Regions from separate parts of the Solibacillus sp. FSL W7-1436 genome, predicted to be linked through region 1. Evidence: predicted binding sites of a transcription regulator. Region 1 holds the regulator's gene; the other holds the start of a gene.

Evidence for each region. Region 1 encodes CtsR, which represses protease genes until heat stress. Its sites were predicted from a motif close to ATGGTCAATAAAGGTCAAACA; they were not measured.
Region 2: a site for CtsR is predicted at 1,983-2,003, ahead of clpP (ATP-dependent Clp endopeptidase proteolytic subunit ClpP). Genes of this name have one in related genera too.

The regions. Positions count from the first base shown of each region.
Region 1 is NZ_JBBOWV010000001.1:1,288,913-1,292,110, forward strand. Features, by position in the region: gene MKX73_RS06525 (protein arginine kinase) at 1-973, opposite strand, end outside; gene MKX73_RS06530 (UvrB/UvrC motif-containing protein) at 970-1,512, opposite strand; gene MKX73_RS06535 (CtsR family transcriptional regulator) at 1,525-1,989, opposite strand; gene MKX73_RS06540 (DUF4870 domain-containing protein) at 2,192-2,497, opposite strand; gene MKX73_RS06545 (acyltransferase) at 2,618-2,830, opposite strand; gene MKX73_RS06550 (globin-coupled sensor protein) at 2,995-3,198, shown strand, end outside.
Region 2 is NZ_JBBOWV010000001.1:715,188-718,385, reverse strand. Features, by position in the region: gene whiA (DNA-binding protein WhiA) at 1-576, shown strand, start outside; gene MKX73_RS03620 (HPr family phosphocarrier protein) at 740-997, shown strand; gene clpP (ATP-dependent Clp endopeptidase proteolytic subunit ClpP) at 1,304-1,894, opposite strand; tRNA gene MKX73_RS03610 (tRNA-Arg) at 2,082-2,153, shown strand; gene MKX73_RS03605 (basic amino acid ABC transporter substrate-binding protein) at 2,898-3,198, shown strand, end outside.

The DNA of each region.
Region 1 (3,198 bases):
GCTGAATGAGTCCAGGTTGCATAATAAGCATGCACTCATTTAGTTTACGCTGTGAAATTGCTTCTAATAATCCTAAACTTACCCCAAGACGCACATTTGATAAACAGCTTGCTGCTTCTTCACTTGTTAAAATTCTTGCGTACTTCAAAGTACCAAGTGAACGGCTAAGGCGGTCTTCCAATACGGAAGGCGCTCGCATCAGCAAATTTTTGCGGGCAAGCTCTTCTTTTTTGATCACTTGCTCTACAACATCCTGAAGCTCCTGCAAAATCAAATCTTCTGATTTACCTAATGTGATCTGGTTTGATATTTGATAAATATTCCCTAAATTTTCACTGCCTTCTCCATATATACCCCGCACCACCATTCCTAACCGTGTCATCATCTGAATTAACGGATTCATCTGCTTCATCATTGTGAGTGCCGGTAAATGGAGCATAACAGAAGCTCGAAGTCCTGTTCCGACATTTGTCGGGCAGCTTGTCAAATAACCATAGCGGTCTTCATATGCATACGTAATTGACTTACTTAGGTAGCGGTCAATATTACGAGCCTTATCAAATGCCTCTTTTAAATTCATCCCTTGCATAAGGCTCTGGATGCGAATATGATCCTCTTCATTTACTAATATGCTAATGGATTCATCTTTTGTTAAAAAAAATGATCCAATTTTTTTTCTTCGTGCCAAATTCGGGCTGATCAAATGCTTCTCCACTAATATTTGGCGTTGTAAAACCGGCATATCTTTTATTTGGAAATAGGAAAACTGATATGGATTGTTATCCGAAGATAATAATGACTGCATCATTTTTTCTTCGATCAGTTGTGCTTCCTGTTCGGTAAAACTTATCGGAAATCGAGTATTGGCAATATTACGAGCAAGCCGAATGCGCGTGCTAATGACGATATCTGAATCGCTTTCGTGCTGCATCCAGCTGGGACTGGCATTCGTTAAAAAATGCTCGATGTTCATGCGTTCCCCTCACCTTCCTGTTTTATTTTACTTTCCAATTCCCTGACTTCATCACGTATGGAAGCGGCATCTTCAAAGCGTTCTTCAGCAATAGCTTGCTGCAGTGATGAACGGAGCTCTTGAATTTGTAGTTCTACTTTCTCTTTCGAAGGTCCTTCTTCCACATACCCTACATGCTGAGTACCTGCCTGAAGTCGTTCAAGTAGCTGTGGTAATTGCTCACTAAATGTTTCGTAACACTGACCGCATCCAAACTTACCTTGCTTTAAAAACTGCCGGTACGTAAACCCGCAGGAAGGACATGTTTTTGGACTGGCTGTATTCGTTGTCGTACTTTCTTTTTTTGCATTCACAGGCACAAAATTGAACCAATTTGAAATAAGCTGCTGAAGAGATGCAGGCTCTTCATTTACATCAAATTGAAATGGATGAAATTGAGTGGCACATACTTCACAGTAGTGACGCTCGACTTTTTGACCATTGTGAACTTGAGTAACGGTAACATTGGCATGACGCTGTTTACAATGCTCACATATCATAATAATCCACCTCTACTTTTCAAAAGAAATCGTTTGTAGCATTGCATGCATAATACGTGCTCTTAGCTCATCACGCAGCGGTAATGCTACTTGTAATGTGACACGATCTAAAGCGGCCTTCATAATGCTAGCTTCTCGCTCTGTAATAATGTCCTCATCCAATAACCGGAAAATAATACGTTCAGCATTAGTCTGGGCAATGGCGTTACCTATTTGTGTTTCCATTTCGTCAAGTAAATTTTTCTTAGAGTGGATTGTTACACGCAAAATCCGAATATAACCGCCACCACCCCGCTTACTCTCTACATAGTAGCCATGCTCGGTCGTGAAACGTGTATTGATAACGTAATTGATTTGGGAAGGAGCACAGGCAAATTGCTTTGCTAATTCATTTCGCTTTATTTCAATAAGTCCCTGTCCCTCTAATTCAATAACTTCCTTCAAATACCCTTCAATTATGTCAGATATATTCCTCATGCTGTCTCTCACCTCTCATCAACTGACTTTGACTATCTTTGACTTAAATATACAATATTTATTTTTTGAAATGCAACTAATCACTCTTGTTTTAGGTTTCCCTATTTTCACACTAATAAATCCCTATTTATGTAAAAAAGCGATAAGGTGTTTTTAAACAAACCTTACCGCTTTATATGAACTTTGCCAAATTGAGGGTAAATTATACCCAGCGACCGACAATTGGATAATTCCAATGCTGATCAGATAATGCTTTTACAATACCGATGACCGGTGCAATCCAGAAAATAAGTAAAAATACTAACAGGAATGGTAAACCGATTAATACTACAGAAAGAGCTCCTGCAATCGCAATTAGAATTCCGAATACAACCTGGAATAGCAACGCTTGGATTGCTGTACGCTTTACTTCATCTTCAGAACTTATTAAGAAAAACAGAATCGGTACAAGGAACGGCGCAAAGAATGCACTGGCATGAATGATGATTTTCGACCATTTAGATTCCATTTGTTATCAACCTCACTTTAGTTTATTAGCTTATTTACGGATAATATTCATAAAAGTTTCATAGAGAGGACAAAAATCCCGAATTTTATTTCGAGATTTCCAAGTGACATCTATAGTTATTCAGTATGGGCCTCTATCTTTCGGGTTGTCCCCTTCCTGAGGGAATAAAAAATATGAAATAACCGCGGTTAGGATGGTTGCTCCAATAACTATTAAAATCCGGTCGCGACCGCCTACTTCTGCATAATTGTTGACGAGCATAATATAAGATGCAATCGCCACCCCAAGAGACAATGGTAAAACAAACTTCAAACGTCCTTTATGAAACTTCATTTATACAACGCCTTTCACTATTTACTGCATCATTTTAATAGTTATTATATTACCTCAAATACAAATTACTGTAAATTTTTAATCTTTATAGAAATATTACTGATATTATCCGATATAAGCAGTAAAATAGTATTATTTAATAAATAGATGAAACGAGGAAGAACATGGGTATTCTGTTTTCAAGAGCAACAAAAGTTTCAAACAAGCCTTATTTTGATATAGCCAATTATGAGCAGCAAGTAAATCTGGATGTTTCAAACTATCCTGACTTACATAAACAGCTTCAACTGCTAAAATTAACGACAGAGGATTTGGCCGTGATTAAACAGCTGGAACCTTTTGCACAACAGGTTGTTCCGGTTATGGTG
Region 2 (3,198 bases), 570 kb from region 1:
GAACGCCGTGCTTATCTACGTGGTGCCTTTTTGGCGGGAGGCTCGGTGAACAATCCGGAAACCTCTTCCTACCATTTGGAGATTTATTCTTTATATAAGGAGCACGGGGAAGCGTTGGCAGAGCTGATGAACCGATACGATCTGAATGCGAAAACGATCGAACGTAAAAAAGGCTTTGTGACGTATTTGAAAGAAGCCGAAAAGATTTCGGATTTTATGAATTTAGTCGGTGCTGTACAGGCAATGCTGAAGTTTGAGGATGTACGGATCATTAGAGATATGCGTAACAGTGTAAACCGTATTGTAAACTGTGAAACAGCCAACTTAAATAAAACAATAGGCGCGGCGCTGCGGCAAGTGGAAAATATCCGCTATATTGATAATGCGGTAGGTCTTGACCAGCTGCCGGAAAAACTGCGTGAAATTGCACGTCTTCGTGTGGAATATCAGGACGTGACGTTAAAAGAGCTCGGTGAAATGGTTTCAACTGGCGTTGTCAGTAAATCAGGCGTCAATCATCGTCTGCGCAAAATCGATGAAATCGCGGATGCGCTCCGTCGTGGAGAGAGTATTTAAATTCTCATAAAGATACGGGGCACGAAGCAAGTACATGGAGGGGCGCAAAAGAAAAAATTGGTAACGATTTCATAAAAGATGTTTCCAATTGTTGTTCTTTTCGGACAATTTCGTTAAGATAAACTTAGAAGCGATGAACGGTTGTGAAAGGGAGTATTTCAACATGATTGAAAAACAAGTAGAAGTAAAGTTAAAATCGGGCTTACAAGCAAGACAGGCCGCTTTGTTCGTCCAAGAGGCGAATCGTTATAAAGCAGATGTCTATTTACAAAAAGATACGAAAAAAGTGAATGCGAAGTCGATTATGGGCATTATGAGCCTTGCGGTTGCAAAAGGCACAGTTGTCACATTATGGGCTGACGGTCATGACGAAGAAAAAGCAATCGACGCACTACAACTTCTAATTGAAAAAGCGGATTGATACAAAAGAGCTAGCATAAAAGTAAAAATTTCATTGGTAAGGAAAAAATCCTTGTTATGAAACGGATATTTTGGAAAATTGATTGGAATGCAGGGCGACTCCTGCGGGAATAGCGTGACGCCTGAGACTACAGGCTCAGGCCACGCCCGCGGAAAGCGTCCCGGAATGGAAATCAATTTTTACGCACAGCGAAAAAATGCCATTTTTCTCCCAGAGAGAAAAATGGCATTTTTGGATTATGTCTTATATTATTTTTTGAATACAAAAAAGCATACAAGACGAATCTTGTATGCTTGAATGAATTGATTATTTTAATTGGTTACGCTCATAAATTTTATCGATAAGACCGTACTCTAATGCTTGCTGTGCAGACATGAAGTTGTCACGATCTGTGTCGCGTGCCAACGTTTCGTAATCTTGGCCACTGTTTTCAGCCATGATACGGTTTAATTTTTCACGTAAGTGTAAAATACGTTTTGCAGCGATTTCGATTTCTGTTGCTTGACCTTGTGCTCCGCCAAGTGGTTGGTGAATCATTACTTCTGCGTTTGGTAATGCGACACGCTTGCCTTTTGCACCAGCAGAAAGCAGGAATGCACCCATTGAAGCAGCCATACCGATACAGATTGTTGATACATCAGGTTTGATGAAGTTCATCGTATCGTAGATCGCCATACCTGAAGTGATAGAGCCACCTGGTGAGTTGATATACAGGTAGATGTCTTTATCAGGATCTTCAGCTTCTAAAAATAGTAGCTGTGCTACGATTGAGTTCGCAACATTATCGTCAATCCCACTACCTAATAAAATGATGCGGTCTTTAAGTAAACGTGAATAAATGTCATATGCACGTTCGCCGCGGTTTGTTTGTTCAATAACTGTAGGAATTAAGTTCATTGAAAAATCCTCCCTTTGTTAAAGCTTATATTCGATAACTTTTGCTGAAATTGACAAATATTTCAGCTGTAAACCTATCATACACGTATTAGTCAGTTATGGTCAAATATAAACTCTGATTTTTACAGTTGAAAATAAAGGGTTCCATCTGTATAATGAAAAAAGTTGCTCATATACTTATTTATATGTCCTCGTGGTGTAATGGATAACACTTCAGATTCCGGTTCTGAGGCTGGGGGTTCGATTCCCTCCGAGGGCGCTTTCTTTTTAAAGATTATTATTGACCAGTAATAAGTGAAAATAATCTTTCTCTTCCATTTTTCTACAGTTTAATTTTGACGCTACACTATAAGTTTCCGAAACTAATCTAATTTAAACGCTCTTCACCCAAAAAATAAAATTTCTTTGTAAAAAAGCACTTTTCCTACTTGAAATATATGCTGGAAATTAGTACATTATTAAATGTTGTGTTTTTACAAAACTAGTTAGATAGACCATACTATCATGTCCCTTTAGGGGGCACCATTTTACTGTTTTAATATACGTTTCAATATCAATTGCAAAAAATCATCTGAGGCTTTTTTGCAATAGAGAATGAAGTTTTAGTAGGATAGAAGGAATCACTGTACCGGTTCTTTTTATCCTTCATTCGTTCTCTAACTAAAAATAATTATTCAAGGCTGCATGAGAGGGAGGTCCTCTTGTGCGGTCTTTTTTATTGGAGTGAAAATTTACCTGTAAGATTGACATATCCTATAAAAAACAGGGAATATATGTAATGAAATATGTGTCTTCACAAGAAAGAAATACAATAATGAAATAGTAATATAGTGAATAAATATTAAATTATATGCAAATATACCGTCAATTTTGTTATAATAATTCATCATACTGCAATAATAATCAATTTTTTAAAAATTAAATGTTGTATATTAATTGCGGAATTAATATAATTGAACATGTTATTAACAAAAAAACTACTACATCCAGGAGGATATTCATAATGAGTACTAGAAAACTATTTAAATGGGCAGCACCTTTAGCAGCAGCCTCTATGATTTTAACGGCGTGTGGAGCGGACGAATCTTCATCAACAGGTGATAAAGAATATAAGAAAATTGTTGCAGGTACGGAAGCTACATATGCACCATTTGAATACTTAGATGATAAAGGCAATGTTGTCGGATTAGATTCAGAGATTTTAGCGGCGATCGGCGAAGAGATGGGCATCGAAACAGAAGTGAAGAATGTGGGCTGGGACTCAATGATGAGCCAAGTAACAAATGGTGAAGTGGATATGGGTG